DNA from 3 places in the Ruegeria sp. F12 genome. Region 3 is predicted to be linked to each of the others. Evidence: riboswitches for the same ligand, from Rfam matches in the RefSeq annotation. Region 3 holds a riboswitch; each other region holds the start of a gene.

Region 1 (4,830 bases), on a different contig from region 3:
GGTAATTGGTTAGGGCTGAGAACAGGAAGGACACCGCAAGCCCGGCTAGGATCAATTTCTCAGGCGCGCTCGTCCGCAATCCGTGTACCAAAGCCAGCACGATGCCAGAGGCCACCAGCCCTCCGCAAAACGCCGCCAGCGGCAAGGTCCAGAACCCCAGAATGTCCCCGGTTACGGTGATGACGAACACAGCACCCGCTGCAGCGCCCGAAGACAGCCCGAACAGAAACGGGTCGGCCAGATCGTTCCGAGTGGTTGTCTGCAAGACAACGCCGACAATCCCCAAACCAGCGCCGATCACGGCCGCAAACAGCGCGCGGGGCAGGCGCAGGTCAAAGACGATACGGTGCAGGGGCGACACGTCCCCATCCACAAGGCCTGTGCCCAGCAATATGGCCTTGAATGTATCGGACAGAGGGATGGATGTGGTTCCGTAGATTGTTGAAACCAGAAGAAGGGCGGCCAGAATGACCGCCCCCACCAAAAGTGTCAGCCCCAGACGGCCCAAATTAGTTCAGGCCCTTATGCATGGCCTGTGCCATTTTCGAGATCGCCTGAATGTTCGCGGGTCCCGGCGTTAGTTCTTCGTACCGCAGACCGATCCAGCGTTCGTTTTTGACCGCATCGGTTTGCGACATCACCGGGTGTTCTTGCAGAAATTTGAACGTATCCGCCGCGCCATTTCCGGTTTGATAGTCCAACAGCACCAGGAACTCGGGGTTCGCGGCGGCGACGGCCTCCCAAGAGCTACGGCCCCAGCTTGTATCCATGTCATGGGTCACGTTCTGACCGCCCGCAGCGGCAATCATCGCATCAGGGATGGCGTATTTTCCGGCGGTGAAGGGCGCATCAGCGGGCCCGTCCAGCAGGAACACGCGCGGTTTCGGCAGATCGGCGGTTTTCGCTTCAATCGCGGCCAGCTCGTCTTTCCAGCCTGAAACCAACGCTTCGGCCTTGTCTTCAACATGCATGACCTTGCCCAGACGCAGGACATCGTCAAACAGCAGGTCCATGCTGGCCTTTGGGCGGTCCTTATGCAGGTGAACGCAGCTTTCCGACAGGATCATAGTCTTGATCCCGAAGGGCGCCAGCGTTTCCGGTGTCACATCACCGCCGGGCCGCATTCCGTAGTACCAACCGGCAAAGAACAGGTCGGGTTCAACGGCCACCAGGTTCTCGACCGTCGGATATTTCGGGGCCAGTTCCGGGATATCGCCGCGCAGCGAGTCGAACTCGGGGCTGGTTTTGTACCAGCCGGTAATCCCGGTCAGGCCGACGATCTTGTCTTGTAGACCCAGTGCAAAGGCCATGTCGGTCATGTTCATGTCATGCACGACCAGACGCTCGGGCTGGGTTTCAAACACCAGCGGTTCGCCGCAATTGTCGACGGTAACTTCATGCGCGGCGGCACCGCCCGCCATGGCTGTAACCAGCGCCACGGACAAGATGTGTTTCATTCGGAAATGCTCCTAACAGGGTTGGAAACTGAGGTTTTTCGGATGTCCAGCGCCGGGATCAAGCGGCCCTCGTGCTGGAAAAACAGGTAATCGACACCGAACGTGTCACGCACGCGGTCGGTGGTCAGCACGTCGGCCACAGGTCCGAACCCGGTAAGACGGGTGGATTTCATCAGCGCGACATGCGTCGCAAATTCCGGGATCATGACCAGATCGTGGACGATCATCACCACTGTGATTCCCAGCCCGGCCACCAGTGACAACATCCGCCCCTTGGCGTCCGGGTCCAGATGGTTGGTGGGCTCGTCCAGAAACAGCAGTGCCGGGTTTTGCGCCAATGCCCGCGCGATATGGGCGCGCTGCCGTTCCCCGCCCGACAGAACCGCCATGCGCTTGTCGGCCAGATCGTTCAGGCTGGTCAGGTCCAAAATTCGCGCAAGATCGGCGGCATGGGCCTCGGCCGAGCGGTCAGCCCGGATCGGGATCTGTCCCAGCGCTACATACTCGCGCAAGGAGAGCCGCCCGTCGGGATATTCCTGCTGGCTGACAACAGCGATCATCCGCGCACGCTCGGTCGCCGACATGCTGCGCAAATTTCGCCCCTTGAACAATACATTGCCGTCCGAAGGATGCTCGGACCCGCATAGAAGGTTCATCAGCGTTGTCTTGCCTGCGCCGTTGGGCCCAGCGATGGCCAGAACCGCGCCTTCGTGAAGCGCAAAGGTGATGTCCTGAAGCAGAACTTCGCCGTGATAGGCGTGATAACCGACGCCGTTGACCTGAAGGAACGCATGTTCGGTCATGTGGCCCCCGTCGCCAAGGGCGGCATCCGCGACAAGGTCTTGTGCAACAGCGCCTCGGGGCGATCCGTTGCCTTGGTCCAACCTGTGGAACTGTTTTGGTATTGCCGCGCGAAAGCGGCCAAAGCGTCGATATCGGCCGAGGTTTGAATTTCGCCAAACAGATATTGTGCTTTCGCACCCGCCTGAAATCCAACGGTAAGTGGGTGATCGCAACCGGCCATACACTCGATCATCCGTGTGCCGTAGCCCTCGGGCAGGCGCTCGCGCAGGGCCTCGGCAATCGATAGCGCCGCCTCTGCCCCTTGGCAGGTCGTGCAGATCAGCACCACATGATCCGTCATGCTCCGCCCCACCTGCATGCCAGACGGGCAGGGAGAGGAACGGTTCTGATGACATCGGGTCGATGTGACATTGAGCCTCTTTCCAGGACACCCCGCCCCGGTTTGGTTGCGTTTGAGATGGCAGGTCTCCTGACTCGCGGGTCTGTGCTTGGCCACCCTTCCCGACCTGATCCGGCCAGTGGGATATTGGCGTCGCTCACCGCCTACAGTTGCGGGGGCAGTTACGGATTTGGTCTGCACCTTACCGTATTCCCTTTTCATCCCGCGCGTGCAGCATCGGGAACCATCGTAGCGTCACTGCCTCAGATCAGAGCATGGGTCAATATGGATTCCGCAACGTTCCGGTGAAGACAGCGCAAAGGATATTGCTGCTCAGTGGGCAATCAGTTATGCTGCGACGCAGCAAAATTTGAAAGCCGAGGCTCCGTTTTGCGGGCTCAAGGGTGATGGACGTACTATTGTGACCCCGAACTGACCTGCATCAATTAAACCCGCGACCCAAGTCGGTAAGACGTCCGAAAAACCAAAGTTGGCACGCTATGAAAATCCAGGAAAACAAAACCTTCGAGCAGCTCAAGGTTGGCGACGCGGCACAACTGACCCGCTTGTGCACGGTTGACGACCTTTATGCTTTTGCCTCGGCCTCGGGCGATCACAATCCGCTGCATCTGGCAGCCTATGACGGGGATGGCGACGGCCTTGCCGAAGCCGTCGCACCCGCGCTGTGGCCCGCCGGTCTGGTCGCAGCCGTGCTGGGAAACTACATGCCCGGCGCCGGAACGCAGACTCGCCGCGCGGATTTGGCCTTCCACCTCCCGGTGCTTGCGGGTGAAGAACTGACTGCCTTTGTCGCTGTTGAGGAAAAGCGCGACGATGGTGATCTGCTCTGCTCAGCCGAAGTGCGACGGGTCGTTGACAATGCACTGGTTCTCAGCGGCACCGTTCAGGTCACACCGCCTTCGACGCATATGGAGTTCGACTCGGTCGAGGTCCCTGGCCTGATCGTGCAGCGGCACCGCCATTTCGACGCGCTGTTGGAAAAAGCGCGCCCACTAGAGCCGATGCCAACCGCCGTTGTTGCGCCAGAAGAGCCCAACTCTCTGAGCGGCGCGTTGCTGGGGCATGCCAATCATATTATTTCGCCGATCCTCGTCGGGGACCCCGATAAAATCGCCGCTGCTGCCGCTGAGCTGAGGGCCGACTTGTCTGGCATCGAAATTGTCGAGGCCCGCAGCCACGGCATCGCCGCGCACCGTGCCGTGGATCTTGTAGTCGACGGACGCGCGCAGACCCTGATGAAGGGGTATCTGCATACCGATGAGTTGCTGCACGCGGTTTTGCGTCGTGAAAAAGGGCTGCGCACAGGGCGGCGACTGTCACATGTGTTCGTAATGGATGTTCCGGGCATGTCGCGCCCGATCATGGTGACGGATGCGGCGGTGAATATTGCGCCTGATTTGGAAACCAAGGCGGATATCGTGCAAAACGCGATTCACCTGGCACATTCTTTGGGAATCGAACAGCCCAAGGTCGGCGTGTTGTCGGCGGTTGAGACGATCAACCCGCATATGCCGTCATCAGTCGATGCGGCCTTGCTGTCGAAAATGGCCGAGCGCGGTCAGATCACCGGCGGGTTGGTCGATGGGCCGCTGGCGATGGACAATGCGGTTGATCTGAACGCCGCCCGTACCAAAGGGATCACGTCAGAGGTTGCCGGTGCTGCCGATATTCTGGTCGCTCCTAATATTGAGGCCGGGAATATGGTGGCAAAACAGTTGACCTTCATCTCTCATGCCGAGGCGGCAGGGGTCGTGATCGGTGCGGCCGTTCCCATCATTTTGACGTCACGATCCGATGATGATGCCTCGCGATTGGCATCCTGTGCTGTAGCCGCGCTTCATGCGCATGCAAACAAGGGTAAAATCCATGGCTGATCATGTTGTGGCGCTGAACGCCGGGTCTTCTTCCCTGAAATTCGCGCTTTATGAGCTGGTTGAGGGCAATCGCCCCAGTATGCGCTGGCGTGGCCAGATCGAACGTTTGGGCGACGCACCACGTTTGCTGGCCCAATCCGCTGGAGGACGCTCGATCGACCGTCCTTTGACCAACACCAAAAGCCATGACGAGGCGATCCACGCCTTTCTGGAAATGGCGCGGGAATACCTGCCGGACATCCATGTACGTGCCATCGGGCACCGCGTCGTCCACGGGGGCACTGTTTATTCCGAG
Region 2 (4,830 bases), on a different contig from region 3:
GGCCCTCCATAATGGCCACACAATGTTCGCACTGGCCGCAGGGTTCGGTGGTCGGCTTGCCCTCGCCATCGGGGCCGATGCAGTTCATACCCTTGGCGATGATACGGGCCGTGGTGGTTTTGCCGGTGCCGCGAATGCCGGTCATGATAAAGGCTTGCGCAATTCGATCCGCCTCGAACGCGTTTTTCAGCGTGCGTACCATGGCGTCCTGACCGACTAGATCGGCGAAGGTTTCCGGGCGGTATTTGCGGGCAAGAACCTGATAGGCGGGGCTGGGCGTGTCGGTCATATCTGCTCTGTCGGATTCGGAGTCCGATGCAGCGTAGTGACCCCTGCCGCCCACGTCCACAGCAGCAGCGCAGGAAATTCGATTTGCAAGCAAGGACGCAGGCGATACATCATCGGTGCAGATTGATCGGAACGTGCCATGAATAATTTCGCCATCTATTCCCTGCGACTGGGGCCGGGTCGTCTGGGGATATCTCCGCTGCCCGGCGCGGGAGGTGCTTATGCGGCCGATCTGAAGACGGTGCAGGACTGGCGACCGGATCTGGTGATTTCAATGACCACAAGCTCTGAGATGAAAAACCTGGGAGCGGCGGCGTTCGGTGGCGATCTGGAGCGGCACGGGGTCGAATGGGCTCACCTGCCGGTCCAGGATTTTGGTGCGCCGGATGCGCGGATACAGGCCATTTGGTCCAATGTCAGCCAGCGGGCCCGTGCGCTGCTGTCCGGCGGCGGAGGCGTTTTGGTCCATTGTCGGGGCGGCTGCGGGCGATCGGGTATGGTTGCTTTGCGGTTGATGACGGATAGCGGACTGCCCGCAGATACCGCTATGCAGATGCTACGGACAGTACGTCCCTGCGCCGTCGAGACCGAGGCGCAGATGGTCTGGGCCACTTCGGCGGCCCGGACGGGCAGCTGAATTCAGGCTGAAAGCTGGTGTTCGGTCGGCGCGGCTGGCTGGGGCGCCGTGGTAACCACTTCCATCATCGCGCAGGGCGGTGTCGGCAAAAGGCTGGCTGCGTGGGCGGTGAAATCTGCTCCGAACAACATATCCGCATAGCGATCCAGCCGCTCGGCCGGAGTGTCGGCGGCCACACCGCAGAACACCCGGATCTGATCGGGTTGGGCGCGAAACCGGGCCGAGCACCCTTCGGCGCAATGGGTCAAGTCGCTGCTGCCTTCGATCTCGAACGCATCGGTTGTTGCCGGACGGGCCGTGGCCATTGCATCCGTCAGGGCGCGTGCCATTCGGGCCAGTGCCGGGCAGGGGGCGCCGGTTTTTTGGCATACCGTCGCGGTGAATTCGTGGGTCTTGGTCTTCCAGATCATGATGCGCCCTCCGCGCGCTGGACGAGGGGCATGGATCAGGTTTGACAGCGTGCTGACGACCTGTCCCGGACACCCCGCCCGAGTTTCGGTTTTCGTTCGATGGCAGGTCTCCTGACTTGCGGGTCGTGGCTTTGCCGACCTTCCCAGCCTTTCGGCCAGTGGTATCTCGGCATTGCTCACCGCTTACAGTTGCGGGGGCAGTCTCGGCCTTGGTTCGTTCCGGCAATGCCGGGCAGAACCGCACCGTGTTCCCTTTTCATCCTATCCCGAAAAGGGACAAGAACCATCACGCCATCGCTAGCGGTTGAGCGGGCTTCGAGTCAAGCGCCATTGAATACCGGCGCGACGTTGGGTCAATTTCCCCACGGCTTGACTCTGATGACGGAACAGGGCCGACTGCGCGGGTGAACTAAACAGTTTAGAATATGAGGCGCGGGCGATGTTGGACAATACGCATCCTGTTTTGACCGAAGATGTCCAGTTTCCGTCTGGTTCGGCGATGCTGTCGGGGCGCCTCTATCTGCCTGCCTTGCCCCCCAAGACAGTTGTGGTAATCCATGCAGCGACCGGCGTGCCCCGCGACTATTATCAGCATTTTGCCCATTGGCTGGCGGCCGAGCAGGGCATGGCTTGCCTGACCTATGATTATCGGGATTTCGGCCATTCCCTGACCGGCCGATTGCAGGACTCGCAGGTAACCATGGCGGACTGGGCGCTGATCGACATGCCCGCTGCCCGCGCAGAAATGCGCAAACGTTTCCCGGACGCGGAACAATGGAGCATCGGCCATTCCGTTGGTGGAATGCTGGGCCCGGTTCAGCCGGATATCGCGCAGATTGACCGCATGATCTGTGTTTGCTCCGGGCTGGTCACCCTGTCTGATCACCCGTGGCCGTACAAGGCACTGGCGGGGTTGTTCTGGTATGGCCATGCGCCGTTGGTTGTCAAAGCGGCGGGGTATTTGCCGGGCAGGGCTTTGGGCTTTGGGGCTGACCTGCCCGCGCGGGTCTACTGGCAGTGGCGTAAATGGTGCACGGCACCGACGAACTATCTGCCCGATTTGGGCAAGACCCTGCCCGAGGCGCACTGGGCCGAGCAGGGAGTGCCGGTCGATCTGATCGCATTCGACGACGATCAGGTGGTGCCGCCCAAAGCGGTGTGGCGCCTGGCCGAGCTTTATGGCCCGAATGCGCGGCGTAGGTTGTTGTCACTGTCAGATTTTGGGGTGAAAGAGATCGGGCATATCGGCGTGTTCGCCCGTCGCAACGCAGCGGTTTGGCCGCAGCTTATTGCCCAGGATCATGTGGGAGAAAAGTGAGAGGTTGGACATCGACCCAAGCGGGGCTCGTTGTGGCTGCTTCCTTCCGGACCTGACCAGGTTGGCGAGGCGCTCGCCCGCGCCAACCTCTCAGCACGCGATATAGGCAAGTGCGCGGCAAATGACAACCCGTCAGAGCGTCAAATGGATCATCAGAAAACCGGCCTCGTCCTCTCCAGCGATGTTGGGTGCAAATTCGGCGATGTCGTCCAGATGATGCCAGGCCTTGTGGCCTGTACGCAGAACCGCCAACGCCCCGGCCACAGGGGACAGACGGAACGGACGCTCGAACACGGTGCCGGAATGAGGCCCGGCAGTCACGTAGTTTTTGACCAGATCTTGTAGGGGCAGAATCGGCAGCGGAACGCGCGTCGCCCGCCCGGCAAAGGGGAAGTGCCCACCGCCATTTGCGCGGTAATTATTCAACGCCACCACAAAGGTCTGCTCTGCATCCAAGGGTTGGCCTTCGAAACGAATCTCGCGGACGCGGCGGGCCGATGGGTGCAAAAGTGCCCCATCTGCGCCAAACCGAGCGGGCTGGCTAAGGTCGATCCGGTATGTCAGCCCATGCAGGACGTCAAAATTATGCCCTGCGCGGTCCGAGGCCAGCAGATCGCATCGTTGGCCGGGGATCATCCTGCTAAAGACGCCTGCGGACATTTCCAGCCAGTCTTCGATTTGCGAACCGGTGACGGCGACGGCCATCATCTCATCGGGAAAGACGTTCAAGTCCGTCACATGGCGCAGGCAGATTTCCCCGGCCGGGACGTCGGTAAAGAACCGAGGCCCGGCACGCCCGCCGAATTTCGACGGGGACACGGCAGACAGGATTGGGCAGTCCCGATAGTCCGTATCCTTTAGAAAAGGTCGCAACGCGAGGATTTGAGCGGCGGCCACGAAAGCCAAGCCCCGGTCATAGCCGCAAAAGCTGAAATAGCTGTGCATGTGCTGCTGTACCTGTCCCACAGGTTCGGCCACCCGCCGCCGCGTCTCGGCGTGGCCGGTGGCAAGTAGCTGCGTCAGTGCGGCGTCTTCATCTGACGCCTCTGTCGAAACCGAACGCACCTGCGCGTGTCCATGAAATACCTGCCATCGGTCGTCCAGTGATGTGCCGAGGGTCAGGTCGATGACGCCCAGATATGACCCCGCCGCACCGGGCATCACGACGGGGGTGCTGTGCACCAGCCCGCAATCAACGTCGATATAGCCGCTGTATTCTTGTTCAGGGCTGGGAAAAACCATATGGGAATGCCCGCCCGCAATGGCGTCGATCCCGTCGATGGCGGCCAACGGTACCAACGCGTTTTCCATGCCGGGCGTGTCTTGCGCCGGACCGAACCCCGTATGCGCCAGCGCCACAACGATATCGCAGCCCAGTTCGTGCAGTTCAGCGACTTTGCGGCGCGCACAGTCAAGGATGTCGCCGATCTGAACTGCACCTGCCAGCTTGTGCGCCTCCCATTTTGCGGTCTGGGGTGGCAGGACCGAGAATATGCCGATTGCAAGCTCGTACGCGTGCCCTTGGATTTCGACCTGACGCCTGACAATGGTGTGCTCCTGCCAGACCTGCGGGCTGGAGGATTTGTGGGCATTGCTGCACAGAACAGGGCAGGGGGCCTGCCGCATGATCCGGTCCAACACGTCCAGACCAAAGCCATAATCGTGATTGCCCAGCCCTATAGCATCGTAGCCCAGAAGGTCGAAGGCCTGCATCAGAACATGGCGCTCGGGGTGTTGAGCCACGGCCCAGTCGCCCAGCGGCGTGCCTTGGACCGAGTCGCCATTGTCTACCAGCAGAACCAACCCGTCCTGTACCTCGCTTCGGGCCTTGCGGATCAGGTCTGCGGTCCGGGTCAGGCCAATCGTCGGTTCGTGCCTGTCAGTGTAATAGTCATATGCCGTCAGATTCATATGCAGATCGGACGTGGCCAGAATTCGCAGTTGGACGGTTTGAGAGGAAGGAAAAGTCGACACTACTCTACTTTAGGCAGTTTTTTATCAATCATTTTCAACAAAAAGAGTGTTGCGTGCAATTTTCAAGGCGGACCTGCGGTCTTTCAGCGGCAGCGGGTGTTTTTTCGGAGTTCCATGAATACCCATTGCAACCCCAGAACCATCGTGGCAGCCCTATGCGCACAATCTGGGGGGCATGCAATGAAGAATGCAGAGTTTGTGAC
Region 3 (4,830 bases):
TAACCCTCCGGGCCTTCTGATTTCTGCACCGTCCTCGGGCACCGGCAAGACCACGGTCATGCTGGGCTTATTACGTGCGCTGGCCGAGGATGGGCTGACCGTTCAGCCTTTTAAAAGCGGACCAGATTATATCGACCCGGCCTTTCACCGGGCGGCTGCGGGGCGTGCCTCGTTCAATTTGGACAGCTGGGCCATGGGAGAGCCTCTGTTGGACGCCATTTCTGCACAGGCCGAAGGCGCGGATATCGTGGTCGCCGAGGGCTCAATGGGGCTGTACGACGGCGTCGCCAAGCCCGGTGAACTGGGTCATGGGTCCAGTGCGGAAACCGCGTTACGGATGGGTTGGCCGGTGGTGCTGGTGCTGGATGTGGGCGGTCAGGCGCAATCGGCGGCGGCGACGGCTTTGGGGTTCAAGATGTATAACCCCGATCTGCCCTTTGCGGGCGTGATTCTAAACCGCTGCGCCAGCCCCCGGCACGAGCGGTTGACGCGGTTGGGAATGGAACGCGCGGGCCTGCCGGTTCTGGGCGTGCTGCCCCGTCGTGGAGACCTGACCCTGCCCGAGCGGCATCTGGGCCTGATCCAGGCGGTTGAACATCCCGATCTGGAAAGCGCAATTGTGGGCTATGCCGAGTTCCTGCGCGAGCATGTCGATCTTGAGGCGATCAAGCGGGCGGCATCCTCAGGCCCGAATGGGCCATCGTCCGCCGCGCTGCCGCGGCCCCCGGCGCAACGGATCGCACTGGCCCGCGATGCAGCGTTTTCCTTCACCTATCCGCATTTGCTGGAAGGTTGGCGCGCGGCAGGGGCCGAGGTGTTGCCCTTCTCGCCCTTGGCCAATGAAGCCCCGGCTGCGGATGCCGATCTGGTTTGGTTGCCGGGCGGATATCCTGAACTGCATGCAGGCACTCTGGCCGCTGCATCGAGTTTTCAGGAGGGGTTGCGGAGACATGCGCAGACCAAGCCCGTTCATGGGGAATGCGGGGGGTATATGGCGCTGGGACAGGCTCTGATCGATAAAGAGGGTGTCTCGCATCAGATGGCCGGGTTGTTGGGGCTGGTGACATCTTACGAGAAGCGCAAGTTCAATCTGGGGTATCGCCGGGCCGAGCTGCTGGCCCCCATGCCCGGCTTTGCCGTAGGCACGGGCCTGCGGGGGCATGAGTTCCACTATTCCTCGATTATTGAACAACCCGACGCGCCCTTGGCCCGCGTGTTTGACGCAGAAGGCGCCGAAGGGCCTCAGACCGGATCGGTGCGCGGCAATGTGACCGGCACGTTCTTTCACCTGATCGCGGAGGCCTCAGTATGAGTGGGTTTGTCTCGTTCATCGGGTCGGGTCCGGGCGATCCGGAGTTGTTGACGCTAAAGGCCGTGGACCGGATGCAAAAGGCGGATGCGGTGCTGTTTGATGACCTCAGCAGCGGGCCGATCTTAACCCATGCGCGCGAGGATGCCGATCTGGTGGGCGTGGGCAAACGGGCGGGCCGCCCCTCGCCCAAGCAGGACCATGTCAGCCGGTTGCTGGTGGAATATGCGCAAACCGGGCAGCGGGTCGTGCGGTTGAAGTCCGGCGATGGCGGCATGTTCGGACGTCTGGAAGAAGAACTGGTCGCCCTGCGCGCGGCTGGGATCGAATACGAGATCATCCCCGGCATCCCCTCGGCCGTGGCGGCAGCGGCGGCGGCTGGCATCCCGCTGACCCGAAGGCTAACCGCGCGGCGAGTACAGTTTGTCACCGGCCATGATGTCAGCGGCAAACTGCCCGAGGACCTCAACCTGCCTGCGCTGGCCGACCCCGATGCGACCACGGTCGTCTTCATGGGCAAGCGCACCTTTCCCCTGCTGGTCGAAACGTTGCACGCCCATGGTCTCCCGCTGGAGACGCCAGCACTAATGGCCGAATCCGTCTCGACCCCCGAACAAAAGCTGCATCTCAGTACTGTAGGCGCGCTGTCCGAGAAACTGGCGGATGAAATCGGCACCGCCCCTGCGCTGATCCTTTATGGCCCGCTGGCAGAGCTTGACGATGTTTGACCTGACCTTGATCGGCATCGGCACCGGAAACCCTGACCACGTGACCTTTCAGGGCGCGCAGGCGATCCGCGCGGCGGACCTGATCCTGATCCCTCGCAAGGGCGAGAACAAGGCCGATCTGGCCGGGCTGCGCGAAGAAATCATTGCGCAGGTCACCGACACGCCGCCGCAGATCGCCTATTTCGACATCCCCAAGCGCCGGTCTGATGACGGGTATCTGCGCGGAGTGGATGAATGGCACGACGCCATCGCCCTGCGCTGGCGCGAGGCAATTGCCGCCCATCCGGGCGTGCAGCATGTTGCGCTGCTGATCTGGGGCGATCCATCGCTCTATGACAGTTCACTGCGGATTGCAGAGCGGCTGGACCCTCAGCCGGAAACGCGGGTGATCCCTGGCATTACAGCGCTGCAGGCGTTGACGGCTGCCCACGTGATTCCGATCAACGATCTGGGTGCCCCCTACATCGTGACCACGGGGCGGCGGATTCGCGACGAAGGGTGGCCGGACGGTGCGTCAAACGTGGCGGTAATGCTGGATGGTGAGTGCTCGTTCCAACATCTTCAGATGGCAGATTATGACATCTGGTGGGGGGCGTACGTGGGCATGAAAGAGGAAATTCTGATCAAGGGGCCCTTGGCTGAGGTTGCGCAGCAGATTCTGGACACCCGTGCAGCTGCGCGCGCCGATCACGGGTGGATCATGGATATCTATCTTCTCAAAAAGTGCGTGAACTGACCAAATTGGTCGCGAATGACGATTGCGCCGCGCGGGGTTTGAAGGCTAGATGAACCTGTCTGGTCCCGTCGTTCACAGCGACGAGCTAAGAGGGAATGTGGTGCGATCCGAGTTGATCAAATCCACAGCCGCCCCCGCGACTGTAAGCGGTGAGCCCTGTTCAACCAGCCACTCCTGAGTTTCAGGGGGAAGGCGAACAGAGGCATCGACCCGCGAGCCAGGAGACCTGCCAGGCACGAATGAAAACACCAACCGTCGGGTGCGACGGTAAAGGAGAACTAAAAATGGCAACTCAAGCAACAACCGCATCGACCTCACGCATTGGTATCCTGCCGGTTATGTTCGCTGTGGTTCTGGGCCTTGGCGTCATCACGCTGACCGGCCACGTTCAGGCCGCGGCCCTGCATGACGCAGCCCACGATGTGCGCCACGCGACCGGCTTCCCCTGCCACTAAACCCATGTTTAGCCGTATCCTGACCAGCGCGTTGTTCGCTGGTGCTGCAGCGGGGCTGATTGCCGCCTTGCTGCAGTTGGTCTTTGTGCAACCTGTGTTGCTGCACGCGGAACTGTATGAATCAGGCGAATTGGTCCATTTCGGCGGTGACGTCGTAAGTGCTCACCCCGAGCTGCCGGGAATGTTCTCGGACCTGTTCCGCGATGCGCTGAGCGTTATTTTCACGATGTTTATCTATACCGGTTATGCGCTGATGATGATTGCGCTGATGTCCGTGGCTGAGGGCAACGGCCACAAGATTGACGGGCGCACCGGCGTTTTGTGGGGGCTTGCGGGGTTCGTTGCCGTGCACCTCGCACCCGGATTCTCGCTCGCGCCAGAAGTGCCCGGCGTGGCAGCAGCCGATGTCGCTGCGCGTCAAATCTGGTGGTTTGCGACCGTCGCAGCAGCAGGTGTTGCCATGTGGCTGATTGCCTTTGGCGGCACCCTGATCAGCTATGTGATCGCAGCCGCCCTGCTGTTGGCCCCACATCTGATCGGCGCGCCCGAGCCGGACGTGTTCACCGGCCCCGTTCCGACCGAGATCGGCGCGCTGTTTGCCGCACGCGCTTTTGGCATCGGACTGGTAGCCTGGGTTCTGGTCGGGGCATTCGCCGGGTACTTCTGGCGATATGAAAGCCAGCGTGCCGAAGCTGCGGCCTGACAAGCACGCTTATGAACACGCCGAGACCAGCTCGGCGTGTTTGCTACTACCATCAAGGAACATAAAATGGCACGCTCACTTGCCCTGTTTGCAATCGGCATAGTTTTTGGCAGTGGTGCAGGATTTGTGGTTGCGGCTGCAAATGGCGTTACTTTCGACGGCCATGACCATGGCGATCCTGCACATCACAGTTCATCTCACGCCGAGGCAGCCGCACACGATCATTCGACTGCCATCAACCTGCCTGCTGGCGCTGATGCTCCGGGGCTTGAGATCGCTCTTACGCCCGATCCTATGGCGGGCTGGAACCTGCATGTCATGCCGCAGAACTTTCGGTTCTCACCACAAAATGCCTCAAAGACCGATGTCGACGGCGAGGGGCATGCACATGTCTACGTAAATGGAGAGAAACTGGCCCGGCTGTACGGTAACTGGATGCATATCGACCATCTGCCGCAGGGCGAGGTCGAAGTCTCGGTCTCTCTGAACGCAAACAGCCACAGCCCGCTGATGGTCGACAACATCCCCGTCAGCGCGGCGGTCACACTACAGGTCGACTAAAGCGCCGGGATACGCGCCCGCAAACACATCCGGAGCCGCCCGCAAGGCCGGGCGTCTTCGATCCAGCCTTTGGGGCTTTCCAGATAGGTCCGGCAGGTCGCCACGATATCATCGGCGTCCGAGGCGACATCGACCCCTGAAAACACATATGTTGCCCCGCCATCGGCCTGCAGCGCGATGGCCACGGGTTCTGCACATCCGCTGAAACAGGCGTGCTGATCGACCGAAACCCGCCCCTCAATCCCCGCGCGGGTCAGGGCGGATTCGACAGCTTTGACCTCGGCTCCGCAATCGCGGGCACCGGCACAGGACGAACATATCAACAGGCGCATCTGATC

What was found. A riboswitch is a leader RNA that binds a small molecule or an ion and turns the genes downstream of it on or off. The one in region 3 is predicted to bind cobalamin.
Region 1: it holds a riboswitch for cobalamin, as region 3 does, so the genes downstream of both, ACR0CA_RS07160 (DUF1636 family protein) here and ACR0CA_RS02920 (CbtB domain-containing protein) in region 3, are expected to answer to the same signal.
Region 2: it holds a riboswitch for cobalamin, as region 3 does, so the genes downstream of both, ACR0CA_RS19615 (hypothetical protein) here and ACR0CA_RS02920 (CbtB domain-containing protein) in region 3, are expected to answer to the same signal.

The regions. Positions count from the first base shown of each region.
Region 1 is NZ_JBQFOV010000004.1:83,962-88,791, reverse strand. Features, by position in the region: gene ACR0CA_RS07175 (FecCD family ABC transporter permease) at 1-508, opposite strand, end outside; gene ACR0CA_RS07170 (ABC transporter substrate-binding protein) at 510-1,457, opposite strand; gene ACR0CA_RS07165 (ABC transporter ATP-binding protein) at 1,454-2,260, opposite strand; gene ACR0CA_RS07160 (DUF1636 family protein) at 2,257-2,601, opposite strand; cobalamin riboswitch at 2,704-2,903, opposite strand; gene ACR0CA_RS07155 (bifunctional enoyl-CoA hydratase/phosphate acetyltransferase) at 3,141-4,535, shown strand; gene ACR0CA_RS07150 (acetate/propionate family kinase) at 4,528-4,830, shown strand, end outside.
Region 2 is NZ_JBQFOV010000020.1:47,488-52,317, reverse strand. Features, by position in the region: gene ACR0CA_RS19625 (DNA polymerase III subunit gamma/tau) at 1-289, opposite strand, end outside; gene ACR0CA_RS19620 (protein-tyrosine phosphatase family protein) at 428-925, shown strand; gene ACR0CA_RS19615 (hypothetical protein) at 928-1,335, opposite strand; cobalamin riboswitch at 1,420-1,638, opposite strand; gene ACR0CA_RS19610 (alpha/beta hydrolase family protein) at 1,775-2,653, shown strand; RNA gene ffs (signal recognition particle sRNA small type) at 2,648-2,746, opposite strand; gene ACR0CA_RS19600 (bifunctional 2',3'-cyclic-nucleotide 2'-phosphodiesterase/3'-nucleotidase) at 2,786-4,627, opposite strand; gene nudC (NAD(+) diphosphatase) at 4,808-4,830, shown strand, end outside.
Region 3 is NZ_JBQFOV010000002.1:41,015-45,844, forward strand. Features, by position in the region: gene ACR0CA_RS02905 (cobyrinic acid a,c-diamide synthase CobB) at 1-1,312, shown strand, start outside; gene cobA (uroporphyrinogen-III C-methyltransferase) at 1,309-2,037, shown strand; gene cobF (precorrin-6A synthase (deacetylating)) at 2,030-2,773, shown strand; cobalamin riboswitch at 2,817-3,021, shown strand; gene ACR0CA_RS02920 (CbtB domain-containing protein) at 3,058-3,228, shown strand; gene ACR0CA_RS02925 (CbtA family protein) at 3,233-3,931, shown strand; gene ACR0CA_RS02930 (hypothetical protein) at 3,998-4,492, shown strand; gene ACR0CA_RS02935 (DUF1636 family protein) at 4,489-4,830, opposite strand, start outside.